4 regions of the Streptomyces sp. AM25 genome follow, and region 1 is predicted to be linked to each of the others. Evidence: riboswitches for the same ligand, from Rfam matches in the RefSeq annotation. Region 1 holds a riboswitch; each other region holds the start of a gene.
What was found. A riboswitch is a leader RNA that binds a small molecule or an ion and turns the genes downstream of it on or off. The one in region 1 is predicted to bind magnesium.
Positions count from the first base shown of each region.

Region 2: another riboswitch for magnesium. It lies ahead of ACLHRZ_RS35670 (hypothetical protein); the one in region 1 lies ahead of ACLHRZ_RS17840 (hypothetical protein).
Region 3: another riboswitch for magnesium. It lies ahead of ACLHRZ_RS13250 (NRAMP family divalent metal transporter); the one in region 1 lies ahead of ACLHRZ_RS17840 (hypothetical protein).
Region 4: another riboswitch for magnesium. It lies ahead of ACLHRZ_RS19050 (NRAMP family divalent metal transporter); the one in region 1 lies ahead of ACLHRZ_RS17840 (hypothetical protein).

Region 1 covers NZ_JBKIWN010000012.1:95,387-103,225, forward strand. Annotated here, with positions in the region: gene ACLHRZ_RS17830 (cation-translocating P-type ATPase) at 1-108, opposite strand, end outside; gene ACLHRZ_RS17835 (hypothetical protein) at 154-450, opposite strand; M-box (ykoK) riboswitch at 580-758, shown strand; gene ACLHRZ_RS17840 (hypothetical protein) at 1,010-1,276, shown strand; gene ACLHRZ_RS17845 (alkaline phosphatase family protein) at 1,301-2,686, opposite strand; gene ACLHRZ_RS17850 (cupin domain-containing protein) at 3,239-3,667, shown strand; gene ACLHRZ_RS17855 (OsmC family peroxiredoxin) at 3,680-4,108, opposite strand; gene ACLHRZ_RS17860 (L,D-transpeptidase) at 4,259-5,458, opposite strand; gene ACLHRZ_RS17865 (isocitrate lyase/PEP mutase family protein) at 6,054-6,914, shown strand; gene ACLHRZ_RS17870 (hypothetical protein) at 6,984-7,839, opposite strand, start outside.
Region 2 covers NZ_JBKIWN010000067.1:1,312-9,150, forward strand. Annotated here, with positions in the region: gene ACLHRZ_RS35665 (IS4 family transposase) at 1-979, shown strand, start outside; gene ACLHRZ_RS35670 (hypothetical protein) at 1,571-2,902, opposite strand; M-box (ykoK) riboswitch at 3,324-3,497, opposite strand; one part of gene ACLHRZ_RS35675 (IS5 family transposase) at 4,679-5,178, opposite strand; one part of gene ACLHRZ_RS35675 (IS5 family transposase) at 5,178-5,553, opposite strand; gene ACLHRZ_RS35680 (transposase family protein) at 5,887-6,663, shown strand; gene ACLHRZ_RS35685 (response regulator) at 6,792-7,466, opposite strand; gene ACLHRZ_RS35690 (sensor histidine kinase) at 7,454-7,839, opposite strand, start outside.
Region 3 covers NZ_JBKIWN010000009.1:124,200-132,038, forward strand. Annotated here, with positions in the region: gene ACLHRZ_RS13230 (nitrate reductase subunit alpha) at 1-319, opposite strand, end outside; gene ACLHRZ_RS13235 (chloride channel protein) at 529-2,175, opposite strand; gene ACLHRZ_RS13240 (GlxA family transcriptional regulator) at 2,447-3,403, opposite strand; gene ACLHRZ_RS13245 (NADP-dependent oxidoreductase) at 3,484-4,416, shown strand; M-box (ykoK) riboswitch at 4,553-4,728, shown strand; gene ACLHRZ_RS13250 (NRAMP family divalent metal transporter) at 5,030-6,685, shown strand; gene ACLHRZ_RS13255 (winged helix-turn-helix domain-containing protein) at 6,943-7,359, shown strand; gene ACLHRZ_RS13260 (hypothetical protein) at 7,346-7,657, shown strand; gene ACLHRZ_RS13265 (hypothetical protein) at 7,710-7,839, shown strand, end outside.
Region 4 covers NZ_JBKIWN010000013.1:165,431-173,269, forward strand. Annotated here, with positions in the region: gene ACLHRZ_RS19035 (hypothetical protein) at 1-110, opposite strand, end outside; gene ACLHRZ_RS19040 (trypsin-like serine peptidase) at 401-1,498, shown strand; gene ACLHRZ_RS19045 (trypsin-like serine peptidase) at 1,953-2,660, shown strand; gene ACLHRZ_RS19050 (NRAMP family divalent metal transporter) at 2,877-4,622, opposite strand; M-box (ykoK) riboswitch at 4,951-5,127, opposite strand; gene ACLHRZ_RS19055 (hypothetical protein) at 5,816-6,382, shown strand; gene ACLHRZ_RS19060 (hypothetical protein) at 7,500-7,839, opposite strand, start outside.

The sequences.
Region 1 (7,839 bases):
TGCCGAACCAAGACCGGCCACGGGTAAGCCGGCCAGCAAACGCAGAACCACTGTCCTACTCTCATGAGAAGTCCGCACCGGTTTGTGGCCACGGTGCGGAGAAGACATGCTGTGCCCGGAACGGCCGGGCAGCCGACGGCTACTGCCCGGCGGTCAGTCGGCCGCGGCGCCGCCGTCCTGCGGCTTCGGCTGCGTCAGCCACACCACCGCGGCGCCCGCCGCCGCCACCGGCCACTCGACGAGCCCCACCGCGCCCAGGATGCCGACGCCGGTGTACACCGCTGCCCGACGTGCCCGGGGAGACACCGAACCGACCACGTCCAACGCCCCGTTCGCAGCCCCCTTCACCAGGCCGGCACCGGGCACGCGGTCCATCACCGACAGCACCGCCCCCAGCGGCCCGGCCGGGCGCGACGAGGACGAGGGCTGTAAATCGGCGCTCTTGCTCATGAAATCTCCTGTTCCGGATGAGGGCACGGTTCCGGCGTGAACCTGTCCACCGGCGTTAACCTGCGCCATCTCCTGTTTTCCTAAACGTTCCTTGACAGCGACCGTGGATTTTCGTGATTCTCGATGTACGCAGCACCTCGTTGGGTGAGGCTTCTGCGCGGACACAGGCCACTGACCCCGAACGTCGAGAGACGCCCCGGGTCAGGACAGCTCACTCCGGATTAAGGGGTGCGCCCAAGTGGCTGCCCGGCCAATCTCGGCCGGGAATACGCCGTGCAGTGCTGAAGCCGTGACGAGAGAGGTGCCTTCCCGCGTCGCGGAGGCTCCTCGGCCCATGTCCGGCACCCGCGAGTGCCCAGGCCGCGAGGAGGTGAGGGGCTTGAGTCCCTGGCATAGTCCGGAGCCTGTTTCCGGCTCAACTCGCCCGTCATCGTCCACCCGTCGCCGACGCATCAACTGACCTTCGCGCACTGTCTCCTGCCCACAGACTGCCCGGGCATGCTGCGCGGCGGTTCCACGTGTCCGTCCGCGACCGGGTACGTCCTGCCCGGAGACTGCTGTGCGCATTCAACTGACGTGGCCGAACGCTGCCGCCACCGGCCTCACCCTCAGCTTCGTCCTGCCCGACTTCACCTCCGACTCGCTCCGCCCCGCCCTGCGCCGGGCTCTGGCCTACGCCGGTCCCGTCCTCGACGGCATGGCCGACGCCGCCGGTGCGGGCCTCCTCGCCCGCCTGATGCTCCCGCTGGCCGTCGACATCATGCAGCAGTCGCTGGAGAACCCGGTGCAGGGTTCGCGTTGCGGCCCCGCGGGGGTTGTGGCCTGACCGCGCGCACTCATTCGTCATGCTTCAGCGCGTACGCTTCGAGGCCCGTTTGCGTTCTTGATGGGGCAGCTTCTGACGAGTGGTGGGGAATGTGGGCCGGGGCAGGAGGGATGCCTTGGTCGCTCCTCGGGCGAGCTGCTCCTCGGTATCGGCGGGCAGCCGCGGCGGCGTGCGGGCGGTTCGGGTGAAGTCGAAGGCGGAGGTGAGGTCGCCGAACGTCCGCCTTCGCCAGGCGCTGATGTTGGGTTCTTCGACCTCGGTCCCGTGTGCTGCGGTCCAGCGTTCCAGGAAGCGCAGACAGGAGGTGTGGTCGAAGGCTTCGCCGGCAACCCGTCCGCCCACTGTCCAGGGCGAGATGATCAAAGCGGGTACGCGGAAGCCGCCGCCGATCGGCAGGCCTTCGACGAACTCGTCCGGTGTACCGGCCGGGGGTACGGGCGGGGGGACATGGTCGAAGAGGCCGCCGTTCTCGTCATAGCTGATGATGAGTGCGGTCTTGGCCCACACGTGAGGGTTCGAGGCGATCGCTTCGATCTTCTGCGCGATGAAATCCGCCCCTGCTGCCGGCAGGGCGTCGGGTTCCTCCGATGCGGCGGTGGAGGGAATGATCCAGGAGACAGCGGGCAACTGGTCGTTACGGGCGTCGTCTTCGAAGGCCCCGTCCGGCAGCCTGCGCATACCACGCTCGTACAGCGGGCTCCCGGGCTGCGCTTCCCTGAACGCCTTGAACCCGTTGAGGACACTGAACGACCCGTTGTCCTGCCCTTGGTAGACCTGCCAGCTGATTCCTGCTGCCTGCAGGCGTTCGGCGTAGGTGGTCCACTGGTAGAACGTCGGCGGGTAGTTGTTCGTGATCACCGGGCCGCCCCGGGTGCCGCCGGGGTCGATGGTGCCGGACATCCAGTACAGCCGGTTCGGCCACGTCGGCCCCATCACCGAGCAGTGGTAGTTGTCGCACACCGTGAATGCCTCGGCGAGCGCGAAATGGAAGGGAAGGTCCGCGCGGGTGTAGTAGCCCATCACATAAGGCGCGTTGGCCTTGTCGGCCTCACGGTGGGCGGGCATCCACTGGTCCATCTTCCCGCCGTTCCAGGCCTGGTGCTGTACTTCCCAGGCGTGGCTGGGCGACGAGATGGCCTGAGCGTTCGTCCTGTGCGTATCCAGCCGGAACGGCAGCAGATACCCCTGGGGGTTCGCCGTGTCCGGCTGGTGGAAGACACTGCGGCCGTTCGGCAGCTTGAGGACACTCGGGTCGTCAAAACCCTGTACGTCTCCGAGAGTGCCGAAATAGTGGTCGAACGACCGGTTCTCCTGCATCAGGAAAACGACGTGCTCCACATCTTTGAGCGAACCGCCCCGAGTGCGCCCCGCTGCGACGGCACGCCGTACACAGGACGGAAGAAACGACATCCACTCGCCGTCTGCAGCCACACCACGAGGAATCCTGAACCGACCCACTCCGTCTGTACTTCCTTCCCCGGTGGCCAACAGGCATGACGATGGCATAGAGCCGGGCCGCTTCGTGATTCTGTGACAGCTCCGGGAAAAGGAGGCACAGAGTCCCTGCGTGCACACGCTCTGCGTACAGCAGATCATCTGGATGTTGGCTCGTCCATCCCTCACATGGGTGTCGGCGGCTGTGAATTCGCCGTCCGGCAAGGAGGAGCGCGCATCTGACGGGCCTTCTGGGGTCGCACGGCCGACGGCTCACCGAACGGATTGCCGAGGCGCCGGATCGGTCCACCCGGTTCCGGATAAATCGACGTCGAGAAGTCCGAGGTTTTCCCCAGCCGAAAGTTTCGCCAAAAGTAGCCACGGCATGCAACTTTCGGACATGGCCGCAATGGGCGGGCACTTCCTAGCCTGGGAGCCCGATCAGGCATCCAAGGGATTGGAGCGGTCATGCGTAATTGGCGCAGCAGGCGGATTTGTGTGGCGGCCGTAGGAGCGATTGCGCTGGGAATGACGGGTTCTTCATTGGCGAGCGCGGACGGGCGGGTTTCCGGCGGGCAGCCGAAGGAGGGTGTCGTCGTGGAGGACCTCGCCCAAGGACGGCAGGACGACCCGGTGAAGGTCGAGGTGGACGGCCCTGCGCAAGTGAACTTCCGCAAGATCACCATTCCGCCGGGGGAGAGCACGGGGTGGCACTGTCACTACGGCAACCTGGTCGCCGTGGTGAAGCAGGGCGAGCTGACCCATGAGCTGAAGTCGGGCGGCACCCACACGTACAAGGCCGGGGAATCGGTGATCGAGGGCCGCGGCTACGTGCACCAGGGGCTCAACAAGGGCACCGAGGACGTCGTGCTCTGGGTCACCTATGTGACGCCCGAGGGCAAGCCCCTCGCCGAGACCGACCTGACGAAGTGCGATACGAACGCCAAGGGCCGGTGACGGCGCGGGCGTTCATATCAGCCGGGCATCGAGGGTGATGTTCCCGACCCCCGCCAGGGCCTGGCCGACGGGACAGTTCCGCTTGACCTGCTCGGCCAGGACGTCGAATTCGTCCTTCGGCAGCTCCGGGACGGAGGCGGTGACCGTCAGGGAGATCCCGGTTATTCCCGCGCCGGGCTCGAAGGTCACATCGGCCGTGGTCTCCACCCTCATGACGGTGTAGCCGCGTTCGGTCGCCTCGTGTGCGAACGCCATGGAATAGCAGGACGAATGGGCTGCGGCGATCAGTTCCTCCGGGCTGGTCGTGCCCTCCGGCTGTTCTGCACGTGCAGGCCAGGTCACGTCGTACGTGCCGATCCGGGAAGAATCGAGGGAGACGACTCCCCGGCCCTGGGTGAGATTGCCGTGCCAGCGGGTGGCTGCGGTGCGTACGGTCGCCATGGCGTCATCAGCTCCGATCCTGCAAGGGTGGGATCTGTCACCGCCAAACCTAGGGAGTCGGGCGGCGCATGGATATCACCTTTGGGACACTCCTGGTGACCAAGGTGGACAATGCCGCCCCACCGGTGTGGGGCGGCAACGCGTGCTCCTTTACTGGTTGTTGCTGTCCTTGGTCCAGTCGTTCCAGTCCATGTTCCAGGCGTTGAGACCGTTGTCGGGGCTTATGGTCTTGTCCGGGGAGTTCTTCACGATGACGACGTCCCCGATGAGCGAGTTCTCGTAGAACCAGGCACCGGGCGTGCTGCTGTCGTTGGCGCCCTTCACGTCCGACAGGCCTATGCAGCCGTGACTGGTGTTGCTGCTGCCGAAGACGCCGCTGCTCCAGTAGTTTCCGTGGATGAAGGTGCCGGAGGTGGACAGCCGCATGGCGTGCGGGACGTCGGGGATGTCGTACTCGCCTCCGAAGCCCACGGTGGAACCGTCCATGCGGGTTTCCTTGTGCTTCTCGGATATCACCATCTGCCCGTTGTAGGTGGGATTCTTGTTGCTCCCGGCCGAGATGGGGATGGTCTTGACGGTCTGTCCGTCGCGCACCACGGTCATGGTGCATGTGTCGACGTCGACGGTGCTGACCTGCGAACGGCCGATGGTGAACGAGACGGTCTTGTCCTGGATCCCCGTGATGCCGGACGACGCCTCGACGTCGGCCAGGCGGAGTTGCAGCGTCACGGTGGAACCCGCCTCCCAGTACTCCTTGGGCCGGAAGTCGATGCGGGTGTCGCTGAACCAGTGACCGACCACCTGCTGGCCGCTGCTGCACTTCACCGTCAGAGCGGACCCGACCGCTCTCTTGTTCTTGACGGGCTTGTCGAAGGTGATGGACACCGGCATGCCGACGCCGACCTTCGAGCCGTCTTCAGGGGTGAAGGTGCCGATGAAGCTCTTGGCAGCGGAGACGGTGGTGAACGTCGCCTGTTCGGTCACGGCCCGCCCCTGGGCGTCCTTCGCCTTTGCCGTGACCTTGTAGGTGGTCGCACGCTCGAGCGGGGCGTCCGGTTTCCACGTCTTCTTGTCCGCCGACAGAGAGCCCTTGACGGGAGTCTGCTTGTCGGCCACGACGACGGCGACATCGGTCAGTTCGCCCTTGACGGCGGTCACCGACGTACCCGCGACACCCGTGTCGGCAGCGCCGTCCGCCGGCGTGATCTTGATGCTTGCCGTCGAGGCCGTCCCGGCGGCGGCCTTGGCGCCGTCCGCCGTACTGCGCGATCCGCACGCTGCGATCCCCAGCGTGCCGCCGACCACGGTCACGGCGCCGGCCAGGAATCGACGGCGAGAGGAGAGTCCCATGGAATGTCCTAGTCCCCGCCACGCCTGCCTGCAGCAGGTCACGGCGGATGGTGAAGGGGAATCGTCGTGAATACCGGGGAGTCGACATTCCGGTCTAGAGCCGTTGGACCTGCAATCGGTGAAGGTCGACCGAACTGATCTCCGCTCGCGACGGGCCGCGGATTCCCGCAGCACCGGCCGCACCCCGGTCCGACGGCGAATCCGCGCTCGACACCGGCATGGGTGGAACGGGGTCGTACGAGAGGGCGGGCAGCGGCCAGCCCCTGTGGTGCTCGCAGTTCGTGCCCTTGCCGGACGACGTGTGCTCGGGTGAGTGCGCCGGCACCGTTTCGGCACTCGTGCTGCTTGCCGTGCTGATTCTCGTACCGAGGCAGCCCTCCGGCCGCAGCGCACCGGCCGTGAGGAGAAGCATGCAGAGAGCTGCGATCACGGACACAGTGCGTACGGACACGAGGACGCACCGGGTGCGAGCACGCTTCTGGGACCCGGTGCAACTCCTCATGCCGGGCAGTCTACCTATTTACCCGATATGCCAAACTGTGCTTTATTACAGGGCATTTACATAGTCTCTGCACAGGTGTGAGGTGATCCACCGTTGGTAGTCGACCGTTCACTGAGAAGCCTTCTGGAAGGCCCCGGCATGGTGGTGGCGCCGGGAGCTGCTGATGCGATCACCGCGCGCATCGTGGCGGCGGCAGGGTTTCCCGCCGTGTATATGACGGGATTCGGGGCCACAGCCAGCCGGCTGGGCATGCCGGACATCGGTCTGCTCAGCCAGACCGAAATGACCGAGCACGCGAGGAACATGACCCGTGCCGTGTCCATTCCGGTGATCGCGGATGCCGATACCGGATACGGGGGACCGAGCAACATCGACCGCACCGTCCACGAGTACGTCCAGGCGGGTGTGGCGGCGATCCACCTGGAGGACCAGGTCACGCCCAAGCGGTGCGGCCAGCTGAGCGGGGTGCGGCTGATGGACGCGGACACCGGCGTCAGACGCCTGAGGTGCGCCGTCCAGGCGCGCGGCACGGCCGACCTGCTGATCATCGGGCGTACGGATGCGCTCCCCGCGGCGGGGGTGGACGAGGCGGTCCGGAGGGCCCGGCTGTATCAGGAGGCCGGTGTCGACCTGGTCTTCGTCGACGGCATCAAGAAGATCGCGGAGCTGGAGGCGGTCGCCGCCGCGGTCGAGGGGCCCAAGGCCGTGTCCGTCGTGGACGGGAACGAGACGACCGCGCTGACCGCTGCCGACCTCGAGGACCTGGGATTCCGCCTGGCCCTCTACCCGCTGACGGCCCTGTTCACGGCGACCCGCGCGATCGCCGGCGCGCTGGACCACCTGAAGTCGGCCGGGACTCCGGCCGGGGGACCGCCGCAGCACGGCTACGACGAGTTCTCCCGGCTCGTCGGGGCCGGGTTCCACCAGGACCTGGACGACCGGTTCGGCAGCTGACACGCGGGGCGGAGCCACCGGCCGCCCCGCCCGGGCGCCGGGCGGGGCGGCCGAGGTCACGTCGTCACCTCACCAGTCCTCCTGCGAGACGTACGTGTTGCAGTAGGTCCCGGCCTTCTCGATCTGCTGCTTCACCACGGCCCGCTTCGCGGACTCCAGCACCTTTCCCTGGTCCGTCTTCACCCGGTAGAACACGTCGAAGGTCCGGCTGCCGCCGATTCCGTGGGCGATCAGCCAGCCCGGCGACTTCCCGGCCGATGCCGCGTACGTGTTCTCGTCGCCGCCGCGCTCCTTCACCACGACCTGGGTCCTGCCGGGGACCTTGACGGAGGTGTCCCAGGTGATGTCCATGGTCGTCCACCACACACTGCATTCGAGCGCGGGCTTGGGCACGGCCAGGATGGGCAGGGCCCCGGGCTCGAGCGAGGGCGGGGGCGGCGGAGCCGCCGTCGCGCGCTTGAAGACGTCGATGAAGGTCTCCACGATCTGCTCGGTGAGCAGTACCGTGTCGACCAGCTCCCCGACGACGGGCACGGCCTGGGCCGCCACCAGGGCGGCGAGGGCGATCGCGTTCACCGCGATGGCCTCGGGGTCGTGGTGCGCGATCCCGTCGGCGATGCCGAGCGCGTTGCCGACACCCGGGACGACGGCGGTGGTGACGGCGACCTTGTCGAGGGTGGTGGCGTTCTTGTCGGAGAAGGTCGTGGCCATGCCATAGGCCCAGGCTCCGACGCCGAAGGCGGTGGCCGCCGCCCTGGTGCCGCTCACCTCGGAGACCTTGGCGTGGGTCTGCTCGGCGACGACGTGCACCTCGTCCTTGCCGAGCCCCTGCGGCTTGCGCTGCGGAAGCCTGCCGGTGTGCTCGCTGTCCTCGGCCACCTTCCGGGCCGTCTCCTTGGCCTTGGCGCGGACCTTCTCCCAGTCG
Region 2 (7,839 bases), on a different contig from region 1:
CACGTCCAGCGCGGTGTCCCAGGCGCGCCGGCGTCTGGGACCTGAACCGCTGAAAGCGCTGTTCGAGCGGGTAGCGCTGCCGTGTGCCCAGCGCGGTACGCAAGGGGCGTGGCTGGGAAATCGGCGGCTGATGGCCATCGACGGTTTTGTGCTGGACCTCCCCGATACACCTGCGAATGATGCGGAGTTCGGGCGTTCCGGCGGGGAGAAGAATCCTGCCCCGTTTCCGCAGGTGAAGATTGTCGGGCTGGGGGAATGCGGCACGCATGCCGTTGTCGCTGCGCGTATGGGGCCCTGGCGGACGGATGAAGGGAAACTCGCCCGGGATCTCGTGGCGGATTTCGAGCCGGGCATGCTGATCACCGCCGACCGGGGGTTTTATGCCTACCGACTGTGGGAGGCAGCTGCGGCCACGGGGGCGGATCTTCTGTGGCGGATGCCCGACGGACCTCATCTGCCGGTAGTCCGGCCGCTCAAAGACGGGTCGTACGAGTCGTTTCTGCTGGACCCGGGAGTACGCCGTCGGCGCGCGGTCCAGCGTCACCGAGGGGCAACACACATCGAGGAGCCCTCCGGCATTCCGGTCCGGGTCGTCGAGTACGAAGTGACCAACCATGAAGGCAAAGGAGAAATCTTCTGCCTGATCACCACCATCATAGACCCGGACGACGCCAGTGCAGCCGAGCTCGCGGCGGCGTATGCCGAACGCTGGGAATTCGAATCCGGCCTCGACGAGATCAAAACCCACCAGCGCGGCCGCGGTGCCGTACTGCGCTCGAAGTCCCCGGATATGATCGAGCAGGAGATCTGGGCGCTCCTGCTGACCCACTACGCAGTCCGGCACCTGATGTGCGAAGCAGCCGACCAGGCCGACATCGACCCCGACAGGCTGTCTTTCATCCGCTCACTGCGCATCATCCGCCGTCAGATCACTGACCAGGCGGGCTTTCCCCCCTCACCGTCTCACGAAAGCTCTTGAAGCAGCCTTCACGGAAATCCTGGAGAGACCCAACCCACGCCGACGCCACCGCACCAGCCCACGAGCCGTCAAACGCATCCACGTCCACGCCTACAGGAAGAAGAAGCGCACCGAAACCACAGTCCACCACCCTGACCCACCAAGCATCAAAATCTTCGCCGTTTCTTAACTACGCGGCATTGCCCTGCCGATCAACACGTCCAGCTGATGCGGGCTCAAACCGGCAGCACGGTGGAACGGCATCGGCCCCCCGAACGAGCGCGTGGGAGTCGGCACTTCACACGCTACACCGGAGGGACCGATCCCGTGTTCAGCGATCACCATCCAGCAACATCACAGACTTCTGAATGACCTTCCAGCCGTCCCCTCTGACCTGCCTATTCCACCCCCGCAGGACAGGCTGAAAGGCCTTCAGCCAGACAGGCATAGAACTCCGTCCGAAAGCGGGACAGTTCCCCAAATGCATCCCGCGGGACGCCCCGCTACAGCAGACTCATCGTTACGGCCTTCGCGCTGATCAAACGCCTCTGTGACGGAGCACATGATCAGGCGGAGGCCGCTCCCACGTCCGGCAAACAGCGGATCCCAGCCCTAACAATCCTTACACTCGAGGACCTTGGTAAATCCCGGCACCTCGGGGACTGCGAAGAGGGGGAACGGTGGGGTGTCGTCTCGGCTCTTTTTCAGGCTGTCCTTGAGTTCTGTGGCGGTGAAGGAGTGGGGCGACGCGTCGTGGGTCATGGAGGACTTCAGTTTATCGAAATCCTTGGAGAATTGACTGAGGGATGTCCGGCTTATGCAGTTGTCGTAGGTCATGCGGCCGAGGCTACTGCCGTCGTTGGCGTTTTTGCAGGAGGCTTCGCGCAGGGCACTGAGGATTGCCTCTTTGTTCTGGTCCATGAATTCGACGGAGAAGTGGGTGAAGTTGTCCGGCTTGTGCAGGCCCTCGGCCACTGCGCTGCCGACGACGTCGAGGAGGTCGTTGCTGTCGCGGCTGAGGGTTTTCCTCAGGCCGTCGCGCAATTTCTTCTTCGCCATGAGGGCCTCGTGTTCGACCTTTGCTACTTCCTGCTTGCTCAGGCGGCGCCGGGCGCTGTCGAGCTGTGCGTCGATCAGGGCCTCACCCTGTGCGGCGCTGGCGGCGAAGTGCATCTGGACGGCAGCCCAAATGCCCTGGGTCTTGGGGTCGTTGACGGCCCTCTTCATAGCCTCGGGGCCGAAGTTCTTCCATGCTTTGTCGCGTTCGGAGCGGATGTGGTCGTCGATGGAGATCTTTCCGCTGCCGAAGGCGGCGCGGCTGATGATGCTGATGACGAGGGCGACCACGCTGGCGAGGATGCCAGCGTGCAGGGGCATAGACTTGAGTTTGGCCAGGCGGTTGATGCCGTCTGCGGTGAGGTTGGCGATGGCCTCGCCGATCTTCTTCGGGTCGTGTGCCAGGCATGCCTTGACCAGGTCTTCGAAGTGCCCTGCCTCGGCCACCTTATTGACCACGGCAGTCCTCAGAGCACCCAGCAGCCCCTGGTCGACGTAGGCTGTCGCGACGTCGTTGAACTTCCTCATACGCTCGGCGTAGTAAAGTCCCTTATTCTTGTCCTTCAGGTCCACCTCCTTGGCGCTGGTATCGGCCTTAAAACTCTTTACGATCTTGTCGAGATCCTTGACATCCTTGAACGCCGGACTCAGATAGGGCTTGCCGTCCCGCCGCGCCGCCTCGTAATCGTCCGTGGTCTCCTTGCCCTGCCCGATCTTCTCCAGGTTTTCCCGGGCCTCCTTCAGGAACTCCTCGAACGTGGCCGGAGAATGTATCTGCTGTGCGGCGGCTGCTTGGCCTGCGGGGGCGGCCACCCACAGCACCGGGGCTGCGAGGAGCGTAGACAAAGTTATACTGATCGGGTATTTGGACCGGGCAAAACGCTTCACGGCTGTCCTTCCGGATCATTTGGAGGGTTTGCGGTATTCGAAACAGGCGGGGTGTTGCCACAGCCAACGACCTTGGGGGCGCACGGCCTGCCAGCCCCGGAACTACGGGAGGCAAGTCGGCTGACCACGACGCAACACGCTCGCTTCGGGGCCTGCCCCTGTCCACCGGCTTGGCAGTCGACCCCTCAACGCCATCCATCGCCCCTGCGCCGGCCTCCCGTAACTCCCCGATGGAGTGCGGGGCAGGCAGTTGCAGGTGTGGCGAGCGTGTTAATGCGCGCCGGGGGCGGGCGAGGTCATGTGTGTACGGGGGCCACTGTGGCTCGGACTACTGCAGGTGCAGCCCATGTCTCTCACCTTCTTCCGGCCGGAGCGTGCGGGCGCTGGACGACACGGCAAGGAGCGCACCGGCCTGTCGGCCGGTTCACCCCAACTCGTCAGAGCTTTGGCACTGCACGACGTGATCCCCTGGGCTGGGGAAGCCACTTGGGGTCACCCCTTGGGCCGGGGAGGCCTGTCCTGACCCTGGGCGTCTCTCGACGTCGTGGGGTCAGTGGCCTGTGTCCGCACAGACGCCCACCGAACGAGGTGCCTTCTTCAAACCTCCACGAGCATAAGCCTGATTAAGTCGGACATTAAGGTTATTTGTGCACCCGTGGATACGCTTGACGAAACCTTGACCGTCAGGGGCCGGGACACAGTCCGTTGGTCCCGCACGCCCGGGCCGCCCTACGTCCCGGGCGCGCGAGACTGCCGCCTCGCCGAGACGCGTCACGGATGGAATCTCCCTGGCTCGAGCGATTGAGGGTGGGCTTGATTCGGTTTGACGGACATCCGAGATCAGGGGCATCACCCCGGAAGGATGTCCACTATGGAGAGCATGGGGAAGAAGAAGCCGCGTCCTCGCCGCTCGTTCACGCCGGTTCAAGGCCGAGATCGTCGAGCTGTGCCAGCGCGGTGACCGCTCGGTCGGGCAGATCGCCAAGGACTTCGACCTGACGGAGACTGCCGTGCGGCTGTGGTTCCACCAGGCCGAGACCGACGCTGGCCTGCGGGGCGGGAGGCGTCGCACAGACGGAGGGAAGCCCCGCCCGGCGCCTCGCGGGAAGCGTACGGACGGGGCAGTGTGCGGTGCTACACGGGCGGAAGCGCATCCGGGTCAATGACTGCCGTACCCGCCTGATGCTGGCCTCTGCACGGGGGCGTCTGCTTGCAGAAGAATCCACGCCCACGGCAGGCCATGCACGCGTGGGACGCCATCAGCTCTCCGGCGTCGCCGGACTGGTTCACGAACAGAGTGGCAGTCCGGTACGTGCCTGCGCCCCTGCATCCCTTACAGAAGTGGTGCGGGCCGGGGCAGGGGGCGTCAGTCATGACCGGGTGTCGCTGTCGACCGAGCCGGAGCCGCCGCATGTGCCGCATTGCTGGTCTTCGTACTCGGGGCCGCCGGGGTTGTCTTCCATGTTGTGATGGCGCTGAACCTGAACGGTGCCGCTGCCGTTGCACGTGCTGCACTGAGTGGCCATCTTGCGAACCTCGCATCCATGTTGATGATGGTGCTCTTACGGTCCGTGCCTGTCCCCCGTTCGCTGATGGCTCCCCCTTTCTGCGTAGGTGGTCTGTGCACCCGCCCGGCCGCTGGACCTCACATCTGACGACCGGGCGGGCGTCTGATGCCTGCCCTTCTGCCGGGGAGATAGGACCCACGGCGCGGGGAGGGTGCGCCATGGCGTCGGCAGAGGGGCAGGGGTCTAGGGCGTGTATCGAATGTGCTGGTCACAGCCACTCGTTGATGGCTGCGATGGTCAGTGTGGCCTCGTAGCGAACGGCGAGTTTGTCGTATCTCGTGGCGACCGCGCGGTGCCTTTTGAGGCGGTTGATGCCGCACTCGACGGAGTGCCTCTGCTTGTAGGTCTCGCTGTCGAAGGCCGGCGGGCGGCCTCCGGCGGAGCCGCGTTTCCGGCGGTTGCGGATCTGGTCGGTCTTCTCCGGGATCGTGCAGCGGATACCGCGTCTGCGCAGGTAGGCGCGGTTCGCGCGGGAGCCGTAGGCCTTGTCGCCGAGCACGCGGTCGGGGCGGGTGCGGGGGCGACCGCCGTCCGGCCGGGCGACGCGGATGCGCCCGAGGACGGCCTGGAACTGCGCGCAGTCGCCCCACTGGCCCGGCGTGACGAGCAGTGCCAGTGGCTTCTGGCCCTGCTCGCAGGCGAGGTGGGTCTTGGTGGTCAGGCCGCCGCGCGACCGGCCGAGCCCGTGGTGCTCGGGTTCGGACTCGACACCGCCCGGAGGCTCTTTCTGCAGGGCCCCTTTTTCCGGGCCCCGGCGGCATGCTGGTGGGCCCGGGCGACCGTGGAGTCCACCGAGACGTCCCAGGTGATCAGGCCCTTCGCATCCGCGTCGGCCTGGAGGTCCGCCAGGATCCGCTTCCACGTACCGTCGCGCTGCCAGCGGCGGAACAGGTCGTACACCCGGCCCCACGGTCCGTACCGCCCGGGCACGTCCCGCCACGGCACACCAGTGCGGGTACGGAACCGTATCCCGTCGATGAGCTGGCGTTTCGTCCATATCGGCGGCCTCCCCGGCTTCTTCCCGACCGGCAGCAACAGCTCCAGCTTCACCCACCGAGCATCAGTCAAATCACCACGACCCATCCGAAAAGGATCGCAGACCATGATCGACTTCCGAAACGCGCCCTAGCTCGTGCGGGACGTCGACCGTGGCAGCATACGGAACCAACAGAGCCCCTCGGTCGGCCGCGTGATGAGTGAGATCACCACGCCAACGACGAGGGGCTCTGCCATGTCACCCCACCTGACCTGCCTGTTTCACCCACGCGGAACAGGATGAAAAGGGTTCACTGAACCGTTTTCACCCTGTCTCTGCGGAGTGAAAGTGCAGGTCAGCGAGGTGGGGTGACAAGACGAGGCTCCTGGTCGTTGCGCTGGTGTTCTCTACGCACCCACGCCTCGTCCGAGGAGCCTCGCTTGGTCCCGTATCGTGCCACGGTCGACGTCCCTCACGAGCCGGTCGAGCACGTCTCGTGGCTCGTCCATGCCCGAAGGTGTGAACTTCGCACGCGTTGGCGCAAGTTGGGCTGCTCCAGGCAGGCTCTGCTGGCGCTGCTGCTGGCGCTGGTGCACCTGCGCAAGAACGAGACGCTGCCCGCTCTCGCGGCCGGTTTCGGTGTCTCGACCACGACCGCGTGGCGGTATGTCGGCGAGACCCTCGAGGTGCTGGCCTCCTGGGCACCCGGCCTGCACGAGTCCCTCGTCGGGCCGGGCGAAGGGGACTTCGTCATCGTCGACGGCACGCTCATCCCCATCGACCGCATCGCCGCAGACCAGCCGCACTGCAGCTGGAAGCACAAGCAGCACGGGATGAACGTGCAGGTCATCGCCCGCCCGGACGGCACACCGCTGTGGTTCTCCCGCGCGACGCCGGGCCACACGCACGATCCGACCGCGGCCCGGGCCCACGGCATCGTCCAGGCCTGCCTCACCCGACAGATCCTCGTGCTCGCGGACCGGGCCTACCACGGCGCCGGCCCAACCGTCCGCACCCCGTACCACCACCACCGCGAACAACCCGAGCACTACCAGCAGTTCAACCGCGACCACGCCCGGCTCCGGGCACCCGGCAAACGCGCCTTCGCCCTACTCAAATCCTGGCGGCTGCTCCGACGGGCACGGTGTTCCACCCGCCGCATCGACACAGCAGTCCAAGCCGTCCACACCCTGATGACCTACACATATTCAGAATGAAAACAGTTCACTGAACCTCAACAACCAAGATCAGCCGTTGATTGGACAGACCCGGACGGAACAACCCGGGCATGCCCGTCGATCATGCTGCCGCAGGGGGAAACTCCAAGATCCCCGACAGAATCACGTTAGGCACTGTCTGGTCTGGCGTTGTTGACGAGGAGAGCTACCTGGACGCGGTTGGTGACGTGGAGTTTGGTGAGGATGCTGGAGACGTGGGCTTTGACGGTGGGCACGCTCATGTAGAGCTGGGCTGCGATTTCGGCGTTTGTGCGGCCCTGTCCGATGGCGAGGGCTACGTCGTATTCGCGTGCTGCCAGGGCGCTGAGCCGCTCCCGGGCGGCTGTGCGGGCGTCAGCGGTACCTGGTGCGGCGGGAGCGGCCACTTTGGAGATCAGCTGCTGGGTGACTGCAGGGGACAGTACTGGTTCACCGTCGGCTACGCGCTGTACGGCGCTGACGATCTGTTTGGGCGGCGTGTCCTTGAGGAGGAAACCGGCGGCGCCTGCGTGCAGGGCCCGGATGACGTAGTCGTCGGGGTTGAAGGTCGTCAGGATCACGATGGCCGGGGGTGAGGGCAGGGAGCGCAGGGCCAAGGTCGCGGCCAGCCCGTCCATGACGGGCATGCGGATATCAAGGAGGACGACGTCCGGAGCATCCGTCCGGGCCATCTCGAGTGCCTGCGCACCGTCGGCTGCCTCGCCGGCCACATCGATGTCGTCGGCGCCGTCGAGCATCATCCGCAGGCCTGTACGCACCAGCGGGTCGTCGTCGGCGATCAGGACACGGATCACGTGGACCATGGCAGCCACCCTTGGAGAAGGTAGCCGTCGCCGGCGGGGCTGTGGCGGATCTCGCCTCCGGCGAGGGCGGCTCGTTCTGCCAGACCGGCCAGCCCGTGGCCGCTGCCGGGCACGGGCTGGCCGGTCTGGCGGGCCGTGGGGGCGGTGTTGCGGACGATGATGTCGATACCGGTGTCCGGGTCAGCCGTCACCTCCACGTGCACGGCGGCACCGGGTGCGTGCTTGCGGGCATTGGTGAGCCCTTCCTGGACGATGCGGTAGGCGGTGCGGCCCGCGAGGCCCGGGACCTCACGCAGGCCGGTGACTGCCTGGTGCAGGGTGAGGTCCATGCCCGCCGCCCGTGACTCCTCTGCCAGGCGTGGCAGGTCGGCAA
Region 3 (7,839 bases), on a different contig from region 1:
GCGGTTCGTACTCCGGCCGGTCCGGCCCGACGGACGGGTAGTCCGTCTGCTGCGTCTCCCAGGTGATCAGGCCGTCCTTGACGTACACCTTCCAGGAGCAGGACCCGGTGCAGTTCACCCCGTGGGTGGACCGCACCACCTTGTCGTGGGCCCAACGCTCCCGGTAGGGGGCGTCGTTGACGTCCTGGTCCGTGCGGAAGACGGCCCGCAGATCGGGGGTCGTGTCCGCCGGCCGCAGCGACCGCCCCAGCCGCAGCAGTTGTTCCTCGGCGGCTGCGGCCGCCTTCTCCGCCTTCACGTGTGCCCGACGAAGAGCCACGCACCTCACTCCTTCTGCGTGACGGATCCGGGCCTCCGTGCGGCCCGTGGTGCGCTCCGTTCCGGATCCACGATCCCGCGGTAACCCCGCTTTGCTAAGGGCGATTTGGTGGAGTTGAGGGTAGCTATAGGAAGTTTTTCTTGCGCTTTGCAATTATTGGTACGTACACGCGTACGAGCGGCCGGTGCCGGACGGACGTTTCCGGAGGGTCAGCCGGTGCTGCTGCCACGGGGTTTGCGCAGGAGGATGCGCTCGCGGTGGTGCTCCTCGGCGAGCCGGTGCCGGCGGGCGTGCAGCAGGTCGCCGAGGGTGATGACGCCGAGCGGGTGCCTGGTGTCGCGGTCGACGACGGGGGCGCTGGTCAGTCCGTGCTCCGCGAACAGGCAGGCGACGTGGTGGAGGGTGTGGTCGCCGTGGACGACGAACGGGTGTGCCGCGGCAGGGTTTTCGGGGTCTGCTCCGGAGGGCGCGGGCTCCGGGCGCATGGCCTCGTGGACGAAGTGCGCCTCCAGCGGGTCGGTGGCGTACTCGCGGGTGAGGTGCAGTCCGCGCCGGGCGATCTTCTCGGTGAGGACCGAGCGCTTGAGCACCAGCGCGGACAGCGCGTAGGCCGAGGTGGCGGATATCAGCAGGGCCGGTGCGGCGTCCCACGCGCGGGTGAGCTCGACGGTGAACACCACGCCCGTCAAAGGCGAGCGCATCACCCCGCCGACGACCGCCGCGAGGCCGAGCATCGCCCAGAAGCCGGGGGCGACCGGCGGGAAGGCCATGCCCTCCCAGGCCCCCAGCGCCCCGCCGATCATGAAGACGGGCGCGAGCACCCCGCCCGAGGTGCCGGAGCCCAGGGAGAGCGCCCAGATCGCGGTCTTGACGACGAGCACGCCGAGGATGAGGGAGAGCGTGGCCCGGCCGGCGAGCAGTTGGCGGATCACGTCGTACCCCACGCCGAGCGCACGCGGTTCGACGAGGCCTCCGGCGCCGATGGCCAGGCCGCCGATCGCGGGCCACCACATCCAGTGGAACGGCAGCCTGGCGAAGGCGTCCTCGGCGCGGTAGACCAGCCAGGTCACGGCGACGGCCAGGGCGCCGCCGGTCAGCCCGCTGACCACGGCGAGCAGGTCGGCCAGCGGGGTCAGGCGGAGCGTGGAGCCGGCGAAGGGGAAGAGCGGGGCGGTCCCGAGGAGGAAGCCGCGGACGACGGTCGCCACGGCGACGGAGGCGACGACCGGCACGAAGCTCCGCGGCCGCCATTCGAAGAGCAGCAGTTCGACCGCCAACAGCACGGCGGCCATCGGCGAGTTGAAGGTGGCGGCCATGCCGGCGGCGGCCCCGGCCACGAGCAGCGTCTTGCGCTCGGCGGCGGTCAGGTGCCGCACCTGGGCGAGCAGGGAGCCGATGGCGCCGCCGGTCATGATGATCGGCCCCTCGGCGCCGAACGGGCCGCCGGTGCCGATGCTGACGGCGGCGGAGACCGGCTTGAGCAGGGCCAGGCGCGGGGCGACGACGCTGCCGCGGGTCAGGATCGCCTCGATGGCCTCGGGCATGCCGTGCCCGCGTATCTTCTCCGAGCCGTACCGCGCCATCACCCCGATGAGCAGCCCGCCCAGCACGGGGGCGGCCAGCACGAGCCACCAGGCGGGGTGCGCCTGGGCCGGGGCGGTGAGCGAGGTGTCGGCGCGCTGCCGGAAGACGAGGTTGGTGATCAGGCCGATCAGCCGCAGGAGAGCCAGTGCGGCCACCGCCCCGGCCGCCCCGATCGGGAGGGCCCAGGCCGTGATCAGCAGCATTCGTGGACGAACGGTGAAGTCGCCGAGCCGCAGTCCGCGGCGCTTGTCATACAGTCCGGTCGCAGACATGGCCGGAGTATTGCACCGGGCAATACTTCGATCTTCGAAATCCCGGGGAGTTTGCACGCCAGGGATTACCGGTGCGCGTGTGGGTGAACCGGGGCCCCGGAAGGGGCGCGGGGAACTGCGCGACCAGCCACCGACGGCCCGCAGCCGACGCAGCGTCCCAAGGGTCCGGGGTGAAGTCCCGGGGGCATCGACTGCGGGTGCGTCGTGGCGGCTCGCGCCCGCGCGGCGGAGCCGTACATGTGAACAGCCCCGCGCCCCTGACGGGGCGCCCTCACTCCCGGAACGTACGCCGATACGTACCCGGCGAAACGCCAAGCGCAGCGTGCAGGTGCTGCCGCAGGGACACGTCCGTGCCGAAGCCCGCGCGCTCGGCGATCCGGCTCACCGGCAGGTCGCTGCTCTCCAGCAGGTGCCGGGCCAGGTCGACGCGCTGCTGGACGATCCACTGCCCGGGGCTCAGGCCCACCTCGGCCCGGAAGCGCCGGGTGAACGTGCGGCGGCTCATGCCCGCGTGCCGGGCCAGGTCGTCCAGGCCGAGCGGCTCGTGCAGCCGGTCGAGGGCCCATGCGCGGGTCGGGGACGTCCCGGCGTCCGGGCTCTGCGGCACGGGCCGTTCCACGTACTGCGCCTGCCCTCCCTCGCGCTGCGGGGGGACGACGCAGTACCGGGCCACCTGGTTGGCGACGCCGCTGCCGTGGTCGCGCCGGATCACGTGCAGGAGCAGGTCGATGCCCGACGCGGCGCCGGCCGAGGTCAGCACCCGGCCCGCGCCCGCGAAGAGGACGTCGGGCGCGAGCCGCACCCGCGGGTACAGCTGCCGGAAGCGGGCGGTGTGGCGCCAGTGCGTGGCCGCGGGGCTGTCGTCGAGGAGACCTGCCGCGGCCAGGACGAAGGTGGCGACGCAGATGCCCACGATCCGGGTCTCCGGCCCGATCAGCGCGAGGGCCGCGGCGGTGCGCGGCGGCAGGTCGTCCGGGCCGGTGACGCGGACGAACTTCTCCGAGGCGGGGATCACCACGGTGTCCGCCTCCGCCAGCACCGACGCGTCGTGCCCGACGGCGATGGTGAAGTCCGCCTCGGTGCGGACCGGCCGGCCGTCCACGGAGCAGGTGACCACCTCGTAGAGCGGCTGCCCGTCCGGCCCGGTGGCCGTTCCGAAGAACCGGGACGCCAGGCTGAGCTCGAACGGAATGACCCCGTCCAGGGCCAGGACCACTACACGATGCATGGCCCGATTCTTGCACACCATGACCTTCGGGCCACTGTTTTCGCAGGTGGTGTTACCCGCACTCTGGGGACATGACCACGATGAGAGCAATGAGCCAGAACACCTACGGCGGCCCCGAGGCCGTGCGCGAGACCGTCGTCGAGAAGCCGGTGCCCGGCCCCTCCCAGGTGCTCGTCCGCGTCCGCGCGGCGGGGATGAACCCGACCGACTGGAAGCACCGCCAGGGCCGCGGCTTCCTCGACCGCCTCCCGATGGTGCTCGGCTGGGACGTCTCCGGCGTCGTCGAGGCCGTCGGCATGGGCGTCACGCTGCACGAGGCCGGCGACGAGGTGTTCGGCATGCTGCCCTACCCGCACGGGGTGGGCTCCTTCGCCGAGTACGTGGTCGTTCCGGCCCGGGCGCTGGTGCGCAAGCCGGCGAACGTCGACCACGTGCAGGCGGGCGCGCTCCCGCTCGCCGCCCTGACCGCCTGGCAGGCCCTGGTGGACACCGCGGACGTCCGCCCCGGGCAGCGCGTGCTGATCCACGCCGCGGCGGGCGGGGTCGGCCACCTCGCCGTGCAGATCGCCAAGGAGCGCGGCGCGTACGTGATCGGCACGGCCAGCGCGCCCAAGCACGCGCTGCTGCGCGAGCTCGGCGTCGACGAGCCGATCGACTACCGGACCGAGGACTTCACCGCGATCGGCCCGGTGGACGTGGTCCTCGACACCATCGGCGGCGAGACGGCCGCCCGTTCCCTCAAGACCCTCAAGCCCGGCGGCCAGTTGGTGTCCATCGCCCTCACCTCGCTCCCCGAGGACATCGACGCGCAGGCCGCCGCCCTGGGCGTCCGGGTCCGCCCGCTCCTCGTCGAGGCCGACCAGGCGGGCATGCAGGCCATCGCCGACCGGGCCGCCGACGGCCGGCTCCGGGCCGTGGTCGAGGCCGCGTTCCCGCTCGACCAGGCCGCCAAGGGGCACGAGTTGGGCGACACGGGCCGGGTCGCCGGCAAGGTCGTGCTCACCGTCGCATAAGCGGACAGACGGGCGATACGGGCCGCTCCTTCCCCCGGGGAGCGGCCCGCATTCTTGGCCACAGGGTCAAGCTTGTGTCAAGTAGTTGCGTTCATGCGCAAGTAAGGGGCTATGCTTCTGAGCGTTCGAAAAGCATCAGGCACCTCGTTCGGTGAGGCGTCTTCACGGACACAGGCCACTGACCCCACGACGTCGAGAGACGCCCAGGGTCAGGACAGGTCTCCCCGGCCTAAGGGGTGACCCCAAGTGGCTGCCCCGCCCTGCGGGGAATACGCCGTGGAGTGCCAAAGCTCTGACGAGTTGGGGTGAACCGGTCATGGAACCGGTCCGCTCCTTGCCGTGTCGTCCGGCGCCCGCGTGCGCCCCGGCCGGGAGGAGGCGAGAGACATGGATGGCTGCAGTTGCAGTAGTCCGGGCCACAGTCGGCCCCGTATCCGCACGTCCTCGCTGACCTCCGGTACGCGGTAACAACCTTTCCTGCGCGCACTTCTGCGCCCTGCACTGCCACCCGTACGGCCAACTGCCGTGCCGGGGTGCTGTGCTGCGCGCTCGCAGGGAGGATCGCTGCTGCGTGCCCCGCTACCTCCCCCATCGGGGGCAAGGGAGGCCCGTCATGACCGACACGATCATCAACCCCACGCCGGCACCGGCGCCGCGCGCCGCCGTTCTCGACGACGCGCACGTCGGTGACATCCGTGGTGCCCTCGGCACCATCAAGCTCGACGACACCGCTCCTCGCAAGGGGCTTTCCGCCAAGCTCAAGACGCTCCTCGCGATTGTCGGCCCCGGCCTGATCGTGATGGTCGGCGACAACGACGCCGGCGCTTTCGACACCTACGGCAACGCCGGTCAGAACTACGGCACCAGCCTGCTGTGGACGCTGCTGCTGCTCGTCCCCGTCCTCTACGTCAACCAGGAGATGGTGCTGCGCCTCGGCGCCGTCACCGGCGTCGGCCACGCGCGGCTGATCCTGGAGCGGTTCGGCAAGTTCTGGGGCGCGTTCTCCGTCATCGACCTGTTTCTGCTCAACGCCCTGACGATCGTTACCGAGTTCATCGGTGTCACACTTGCCGTCGGCTACCTCGGACTGCCCAAGACGGTGAGCGTGCTGGTGGCGGCGGCCGTCGTGATCGCGGCCGCGACCACCGGCTCGTTCCGGCGCTTCGAGCGCACCGCCATCGTGCTGTGCGCGGGCTCGCTGCTGCTCATCCCGATCTACTTCATGATCCACCCGAGCACCGGGACCATGGCCCACGACTTCGTCGTCCCGGGCATGCCGCACGACTCCAAGCTCGCGGACGTCATGCTGCTGATCATCGCGATCGTCGGCACCACCGTCGCCCCCTGGCAGCTGTTCTTCCAGCAGTCGTACGTCATCGACAAGCGCATCACCCCGCGCTTCATGAAGTACGAGAAGGTCGACCTGTGGATCGGCATCATCGTCGTGATCGTCGGCGCCGCCGCCATGATCGGCTTCACCGCCGCCACGTTCATGGGCACCAAGGACTTCGGCAACTTCACCGACGCGGCCGGCATCGCCAAGGGCCTGGAGGACCACGCGGGCAAGCTCGCCGGTGTCCTGTTCGCCATCGCCCTGCTCGACGCCTCGATCATCGGCGCCTCCGCCGTCTCGCTGTCCACCGCCTACGCCCTCGGTGACGTGCTCGGCCTCAAGCACTCCCTGCACCGCGGGGTGCGCGGCGCCAAGGGCTTCTACGCGATCTTCGCCGGCGTCATCCTGGCGGCCGCGGTCATCGTGATCATCCCCGGCTCGCCGCTCGGCCTGATCACCACCGGCGTGCAGACCCTGGCCGGCGTGCTGCTGCCCTCCGCCACGGTCTTCCTGCTGCTGCTCTGCAACGACAAGGCCGTCCTCGGCCCCTGGGTCAACGGCCGCTGGACCAACGCCTTCACGTCCCTGGTCGTCGCCGTCCTGGTCGTGCTGTCCATCATCCTGACCGCCGCGGTGGCCTTCCCCGACATCACCTCCGGCGCGATCCTCGACATCATGGCCGTCTGCGGCGTCGCCGGCATCCTGGCCATCGGCTACGCCGAGGTCCGCCGCCGCAGGAAGGGCTGGGCCCTCGCCGCCCCCATCGACCGCACGGGCAAGGAGAGCTGGCGGATGCCTCCGCTGGAGGAACTCCCCACGCCCGTCATGTCCACCGGCCGCAAGATCGGCATGTCCGCCCTGCGCGCCTACCTGGTCGTGGCCATGGTCCTGGTGATCATCCACGTCGTCCAGCTCGCCATGGGCCACGGTCACTGACAGACGTCCCCGGGGCGGCGTGTCCTCCCCAGTTCCGCCGCCCCGGGGGCCGCTTCGCTCCGCTGGAGGCCGTCCGGCGACTGCGGGCCGGTCCAGCCGGTCGCGCCCACGCGGCGGAGCCGCTGGGGGCACCTCCTGGGGCCACCCCCAGCGGTAGCTGGGGGAGGTGGCCGGAGTAGCTGCCCCGCGCCCCTCCGGGGCGCGACATCTGCCCTGCGCCTCTGACGGGGCGCGACAAAAGTCCGTCAGGAGCAGACATGTCCCTGCGTTACCCGCGCATCATCCGTACCCACCAGGAACGCTCCGCCCCAGTGGCCGTCGAGCCCAAGGTCCGGAAGCCGCAGCTGCCGCACCGGCTGGGCGGGCTGACCGTCGACCCCGAAGCACGCATCGCGACCGCGGATGAGCGGGAACTCCCGCTCACCTTCATGGAGTTCGAGCTCCTGTCCCACCTCGTCGCCAACCCCCGGCGCGTCCACACCCGCCGCCAGCTGCTGACCGTCATCTGGGGGCCGGGCAACTCGAGCGGCGCCCGCACCATCGACGTCCACGTCGCCCGGCTGCGCCGCAAGCTCGGCCCCGACTACCAGGCCCTGATCAAGACCGTGCGACAGGTCGGCTACGCGCTCGACCCGTCGAAGATCCAGGAGGTGTGCCACCATGCGACTCCTTGACCGTCCCCTGTTCCGTCGCCCCGCCCCTCCGCCGCCCGCCGCACCGACCCACGGCACGATCAGCGCCCGGTGCGAGCGCCGCGTCGAGGGCAAGGTCCGGGCCCTGTGCGTGCTCGCCTTCGCGGGGACCGGGGTGCGCCTGAACAGCCTGCACATCATCGAGCCGGACGACAGCGTCACCGTCGTCGTCCGCATCAGCCTCACCCTGTCCGGCCCGGCCGGCGTCGCCCTGGAGCGGCTGGTCGGCCAGCTGTCCCACGAGCCCGGCGTGCGCGACCTGCACTGGCGGCTGCACTAGCCGGCGAACCGAGCAACGATGGGAGGAGAGGCCGAGGAGGTGGTGGTCCGGCATGAAGGTGCCCCGCCTGCACGCCGGTGAGGGTGCGGGGGCCCTGGCGGCCCTGGTGGCGGGCCTGCTGCTCGTCGTCGGGATCAACGCGGCCCTGGCCGGCGACCGGCCGTTCGCCACCGCCGCCTGGA
Region 4 (7,839 bases), on a different contig from region 1:
TTCTCCAGGATTTCGGCGACCGGCAGACTGAACGCTTCCTCGTAGCCGTCCTCGATCCGGTCATGATCGATGACGAAGATCGCTGCGCGACGCCGGGGTCTCGTGGGCATGCGGGCAACCGTAGATCCGGAGCATGAGCTTCGGGAGAGGGCGTGCTCCCGGGCAGGGCGCACCACCCCGGGGCCCGGGGGCAGAACGATGTCCCGTCGGGCTCTGGCTCCGGTGGTGAGCGCGACACCGGGCGAGGATTCGGCCGGTAGCTGCTCAGCGGGGCAGGCAGCCGTTGGGAGGCATCCTTCGTGTCCATGCCGCACCAAAAGGCGTTGAGCATATCGTCAGTTCGCCCAACGGAAGGCCGACAAAGGCCCGTTGCGGCGGAGGCCCTGCCCAAGGAGGTTCAGTGCCCGTACGAGCAAGATGGCTGATAGGTGTGGCACTCGCGCTGTGCGCGGATGCGCTCGGTGTCGGCTGGGGTCCATTGACGCCGGCATCCGCCGGGCAGGATGCAGGCGTCAGCGTTGTGCAAGCGGTTCGTGAGGAAACCCGGCTGTCCTCCGGCCTGTTGGATTCCCTGCCCCCGCCGGGCCCCGCGCGGATGCGCGAGGAGGAGACGTACTGGACAGCCCAGCGCATGGCCAACGCGGCCCCTCTCGGCCTGGCGGGCATTCTTCGCCTGGCCAAGGCCCCGTCGCCCGCTGCCTGGCAACCTGCCCGCACTCATGCGGCTCCCCGCATGGCCCAGCACTTCGAGGGGTTACCCATGGTGGGAACCTTCTTCTTCGACGGCAGTCCACTCGGCCGCGGGGCCACGTACTGCACGGGCAGCGTGGTGCACAGCAGCGGTCACGGTCTCGTCCTGACGGCCGGGCACTGCGCCATCGGCCTCACGCGCGCCAAGCACGCGATCTTCGTGCCCGACTACCGTTTCGGCTCCTCCTCCGCCGCGCAGCCCTACGGGATCTACCCGGTGACCCGCATCTTCGTGGATCCGCGGTACCGGACCAACACCAAACAAGCAGCATCGGACCTGGACCTGGCCTTCGTCCAGGTCGCCGCGAACGGCAAGCACAGGACGGCCGAAGCCGCCGTCGGGGCTCTGACGTTCACCCGGACCCCGGGCTACGACAACCGCGTCACGGTGATCGGATATCCCGGCTCCTCCACGGTCAACCGGGGCCACAAGGCGGTGCACTGCGACGTCACCACCAGCCGGCTGCCGGGCTTCCGGCAGATGCAGATGACGTGCGGAGGCTTCTACGGAGGCGTCTCCGGAGGCCCGTGGATCACCGGCTACAACCCCGCCACACGGACCGGAAAGGTCATCGGGAACGTGGGCGGCTACAACGGCGGCGGGAACGACGCCAACGACGACAGCATCAGCTACTCGCCCCTCTACGGCAAGGACGCGCAGGACCTGTACGACGACGCCACCGCAGGCCGCACCGTCCGCCGCCCGCACCCCTACAACGCCGGCGCCGGCAACGCCCGCACAGCATGACGAATCCGCCCGCGCCGAACCAGCGGCACGGGCGGATTCCCTCACGGTAAGACGGTACCGAACCGCCCCCGTCCTGCGTATCAATGCCACCTTGACCCAAGTCACCTGCAGGCACAGCACCTTGCCTCCGCCCCTGATATCTCCTCGCCGACCTGGCGCGCCGGCACAGGAACGCGCCGCCACCCCTCCCCCGGCGCCACGTTGAACACCTGCAATTCCCCTGGGAACAGAAGTAGTTGTGGCCAAGCACCCCTGAGCCAAGCGGTATGTGCCCTAGCATCCGGCCATGCGCTACAGGTCTGCAATGACACTCGCCATGCTCGCCGCGCTGGCCGCTGTATCAGGTTGTGCCTCTGATGACACACCGGATCACAACAGCCTAGGCTCCACACGGCCCTCGTCCTCAGCGGCCGCGAGCGCGTCGGGGCGCGCGAATGGCTGGACCGTCCACCGCATGCGCAGCGCTCGGCCCTTCCGTCATCAGCCGGGCGTCTCGCACACCCCTCCGCCGACCGCGTCCAACGCCCGGGTGGGCGCGGTGTTCAGCCACGACGGCAGCGGTGACCACTTCTGCACCGGGAGTGTCGTGGACAGTCCCGGCAAGTCCGTGGTGATCACTGCGGCACACTGCCTCCACGCGGGGAAGGGCGGCGGCTACAAGACGGACCTGGCATTCGTCCCCGGCTACCGTGACGGCCAGACGCCCAACGGGATTTGGACGGTCGGGAAGATGGTCGTCGACGATCACTGGATGCAGTCGTCCGACCCGGACTATGACGTGGGGTTCGTCGTCACCGACAAGCTCAACGGCAAGCGGATCGCCGAGGTGCTGGGCGCCAACCGCTTCGGCTACAACGCCGGCTACGGCAACCGGGTGCAGATCACGGGCTATCCGGACAGTGGGCAGGACCCCATCTCGTGTGCCAACAAGACGGTGCAGTTCCAGCCGGACCAGATGAAAGTGGACTGCACCGGCTACAGCAGCGGGACCAGCGGGAGCCCCTGGCTCGCCCACTTCGACAGCAATACCCACACCGGCCAGGTCATCGGTGTCATCGGTGGCTACCAGACCGGCGGCGACACCGATGACACCTCCTACAGCCCCTACTTCAACGACGCCATCAAGTCCCTGTACGACAAGGCTGTCAGCCAGGAGAGCTAGCGTCCGCACACCACTTGCCAGCCCCTTCCACGGCAGCGGGACCGCCAGGCCCAGCATCTCCGTCCCAGGCGCCATGAAGGAGCAGCCGCCCGGCAGTAACCCGGGCGGAGGCTCCTGAGGCGACATCTTGGCCTCGGGAGCCTCCACCCGTCGCCACACGGTGCAGCAGGGGCAACGACGGCCGTTCGCGACCGCACCTCGCGCCCGACGGAACTATCAGTTCCCGGTAGCCAGTTGGGCGATCCTGACGATGACCAGGACGACCGCCACGACCAGGTAGCCACGCAGGGTGATCAGGCCTGCCTTGCGCAGCGGTGAGAACTTCGGGCGTTGGAGGGTGGACAGGTCAGGCGTGCGCCAGAGCATCCGATCGGTCTCCATCAAGACCCGGAAGCGTTCGAGCGGCGTGGTGACGACCATCCCGCCTCGCTCCGCCGCGCGGAGCCGTGCGGCAGCTTCTGCTGCGGCGATTCGGGAGGCCTGGCGTGAGCGCAGGGCGACGAGGGTTCCGCCGACGAGGCCGAGGGCAGTCCCGGCGGCGAAGCCGGTCTCCAGTTGCGTGGTGGTCAGGCCGGGGAAGAACGTGGCCGCGGTCAGCGCCAGCGACAGCAGTACCAGGCACCAGACGATGACACCCGCGACGACGTTCTGCCGGACGCTGTTCACCCAGGGGCCCAGCACGGGGCGGTCGTTGCAGAGCAGGACCAGGAAGACGGTCGCCGAGGGGAGCAGCACCCCTGCCAGGGCCTGTACTCCCTGGGTGATCAGGCCCTGGATGTGGTCGTCGGAGACGAGGGTGATGGTGGCGGCGATGCCGATCAGGAATGCGTAGCCGATATAGAACAGCGGTGCCTCGGAGATCTTCCAGTGCAGTGAGTGCCGCCTTTTGAAGGTGTCTCCGAGGGAGTAGGTGGTGGCAAGTCCCACGGCGTTGGCGCCGATGAGGGCGGCGTCCAGCAGCACGGTCGCGAACAGGGCGCCCAGCGCCGGTCCGCCGTGCTTGCGCAGCCCGTCCGCCACCCCCGCGGCATCACTGAACTGCCCCGCCAGATCGGTGCCGTGGAACACGAAAGCCGATGTCGCCATGATCGCCACTGCTCCGGCCATGACGACGGCGATGCCGATCCACAGGTCGGCGCGCTCGTAGCGGATCCAGCGCGGGGTGATCCGTTTGTCGACCACGTTGGACTGCTGGAAGAACAGCTGCCAGGGGGCCACCGTGGTGCCGACGATGGCGACGATGACCAGCAGGAGTGTCGAGTCGAGCCCGCCCGGGAACTGCGGGATGAGCCCCTGCGCGGTCGTGCCGGCCTTGGGGTGGGCCATGAGCGCCATGGGGAACATCACCACGTTCACCGCGATGAGGAGGAAGAGGAACCTCTCCCAGCGCCGGAAGGACCCGCCGGCCACCACGGCGAACAGCAGCACCGCGGCCAGCGGCACCGCAACGTAGTTCGGTATCCCGAAGTAGCCGAGCGCCTGTGAGACTCCGATGAACTCCGTCACGATCGTCAGCGCGTTGACCAGGAACAGATCGCCGACACTGAACGAGCCCCAGAACTTCCCGAACCGCTCGAAGATCAGCCGCGCGTGCCCGACCCCGGAGACCGCACCCAGCCGGACCACCATCTCCTGGTTGACATAGAGCACCGGAATCAGCAGCACCAGCGTCCACATCAGCTTCATGCCGTAGTTCTGGCCGGCCTGGGCGTACGTCGCCACGCCGCCCGCGTCGTTGTCACCGACCATCACGATCAGCCCCGGCCCCATGATCACCAGCAGGGTCCGCAGCCGTTGCCCCCAGGAGCCCCGCCGGCCGGTGTCGTGCCGGCCGATCGTGCCCAGCGCACCGACGATGTCCCCGGTGTGGGCACTGTCCAGGACAGCCGTGTTGCCCGGGGCAGCACTCTGCTCCCTTCCAGGATCCGGCCCGGGGTCCGGACGCACGGTGCCGTAGTACATGTCACTACCTCCCAGAACTGCGAACGGGCGCACTCGGGCAGACCCGTATGAAGACGTGGCGAAATGCCGCCGTATGAAGGCAGGCGAAATGCGCGTGACGACACGGCGGACGACAGCCGGACCGGAGCACGGATAGACCGATGCCTATCGGAATGCCGAATTCACGCCATGTGCACGTGCGTTACACGCAATAAGCGGGCTCAGAAGAGCACCGTGGTGCGCCCGGAACGAGAGCGACACCACCTATCACCGTCAGGACTCACCCTGACCACCCCCAATCCAGCACCCGCCGACCACCCCGGAGCACGGGGAAGCCGGCCTTCCCTGGACGGCACCCTCCACGTAAGAGCTTCGGCACTGCACGGCGTATCCCCACCCGACGGGCGGGAAGCCACTTGGGGTCACCCCTTAAGCCGAGGAGACCTGTCCTGATCCTGGGCGTCTCTCGACGTCGTCGGGTCAGTGGCCTATATCCGCACAGACGCCTCACCGAACGAGGTGCCTTATTTCAGCCACTGCGGACGCTACCTCACTCGCGCCGACGCGCAAGTGAACGCGCTCCCAAGAACTCACCATGAAATTAGAGAAGTTGTGGATTCCCTGTGATCGGGCAACGGCTAGCCGCCTGCAGCGTGACGGGACGACGTCCATGGCCGCGCGTGTCCGACAGCGGTGGCCGAGAGAAAACACCTCAGCTCCGCTGCCCATCTCATAGCCCGGCGCAGCCCATTGAGCCGCGGCATGAGAGTGCCGCACCGCCCGGGGCGGTGCATCGGAACCGAGAAAGGCAGGATCGTTTCAGCCGCGCTCAGGCCCTTCCGCACGCCGATCGGAGCCAGATTCCTGTGCCACGCCGAGGACCGGCCCGTACCACAACTGCCTGCCCCGGCCAACGGATTGCACCCCACGAAGAGCGCATCCTTTACGCCACACGGCGCGAAACGAATTCCACGCAACCGTGCGATGCAGTTGTTCGATTGCGGGAACGGTGATGGCCCCGCAAGCATCGTGGGCCTGCCGGCATCCCGGTACTCCCGGAGATACGGCTGATGCGCACAGGCCTCTTCTCCCGCCGTACGGCCTCGTCGTCACCGTTGTTCTGGCCGTGGGGATCTCGGGAGTTCCAGCCGGCTTCGTTCCACCTCCGGCACAATCTCATCCGAGAGGAAAACATCATGCGTTCATCCCTGCGTATGGCTGCGATAGTCCCGTTGGCAGCCTCCGGGCTCCTGGTGGGATTCACCGCACCGGCCAACGCCCAGACGCCCGCCGCCACCACCGTCAACAGCTCCGCCGCACTCAACAGCGACGGAACGATCACGGTGACCGGGACCTACACCTGCGCCCTGGCGCCCGCCTCCAACTCCTCCCCGACCGTGGCCGTCCAGGCCTCCGACGGCAAGAACGTCTCCGGCCAGGCCTCACAGTCCGAAAACGCCTCCACCTGCCCCGGAACCTCCCAGCCGTACAGCATCAACATCGCGCCGACCGGCGGAAGCTGGACCAACGGCGACCGCATCCAGGTCACGGTGAACTTCACCAACCAGGGATCCTCCGAGACCGAACAGGCCACCGCCACGGCCACCGTCTGCACGCCGGGAGCGCCCGGGCAGGGCCACGGGCGCCCGGGGCGGCACGAGCACCGGGGCCACGCGCCGCACGGTCACGGCCACGGCCATCGGGGCCAGCCGTCGCACGGGCATGGGAACCACGCACCCCACGGGCACGAGGGTCACACGTCGCACGGACACCGGCGGTAGTACCCACGCCATGCCCTGGCAGGTACACCGCCTGCACCACGCATAAGTAGGGACCTCTTCACCTAAGTGTGGCCCGCCCCCACTCGATCTGAGGGCGGGCCACACCCTGCCAAAGTACCGCCGACAGCACACCCCCGGCACCCGACCGGACACGTTTCAGCCCGACGAGGGCACGGTCAACCACCCTCGCATCGGGGCAGCTTCGGAGCAGACGATCCTCGGCAGCCGCGTGGACGTCCCGAACGCCGACCGAGAAGCCCGCACCCTGCGGCGTACACCGCTGCCATCGGCGGCATGCCAGCGTGAGGCTTCGGGCCGGTGCCCGTTGTGACTGCGGCTGTTTTCGCGTGCTAACGCCGAGGAACGACGGGGTGACCCTGGAGTCTACGGACCCGGTGCCGCTGTTCTCGTCCTGGCTCAAGGTCGCGGTCGACACCTGAGAGGCAGTGGTCACGGTGGTGCCGCCCGGCACCTGGGACGACGACCTGCCCGGCTATGCCGACTGCCGCAGTGCCTTGGAGGACTTCACCGGCCCCCACACCATGTTGGGGGCTGCCCGAGCAGCGGACACGTGCCGTGGGGCGCGGCCCGCATCGAGTTCGACCGGCCGTAGCCCGCCTGCCGGTCGCCGGTCCAGGTATATGACGGGGCCCGAACCGGTTTCCCGGCACCGCACCTCGCCTGGTCCCGCACCCTCGCCGTCGCCCTACCAGCGAGGAACCCGGCATGACCGCCTCCCGTCGGGGGACCAGGAGGGGAAGGCACAAACGGGTAACCCCTCGCCCGTTCCCCGCAGTTCCACGCCGCCTCCCCACACGCACGGCCGGCGGCCCGCCGGCAGAGGACTCCCCGGCCTGACGCCGTCACCCTCTTCGGCGTGATCCTGGCACATGCCCATGCAGCGTGATACCCGAGCAGCAAAGCGGTCCGTCCGCGCTCCCCTCCTTGGGATGACACGCGGACGGACCTGAAGGGGGACGGTCACCCAGCTGCGGTGCCCCGTCCTGGTGGGACCGCCTCACCTGGCCAACGGGCGTCCACGGGGCACCACCCCCGTATGCGCAACGCCGTCATGCCGCCGGGCAGACCGGGTGAGGCGGCCCCGGTCATGAGGGCATTACTTCCAGCAGTGGTGCTTGTTGTCCCACTTCTGCATGTGCCCGTGGTGGGAACGCGTCCAGCAGTGGTGCTTCTCATCCCACTGCGCGTTGCTGCGGGACTCGGAGTCGTAGCGCGTCCAGCAGTGGTGCCTGGCGTCCCACTTGTCCTTCCGCTTGTCGACACCCTGGTCCCAGGCCGAGTGCCTGGGATCCTGCTTGACGTGGTGAACCGCGTGGTGGCCCGGGTGCTCGCCGGCCGGGGCGGCGAACGCCTGGCCGCCGGCCATCGCAGCAGCACCGGAGAGCAGAACCGCCGACGCGGCCACAGTGGCGAAACGGCGCATCATCGCTTGTGAC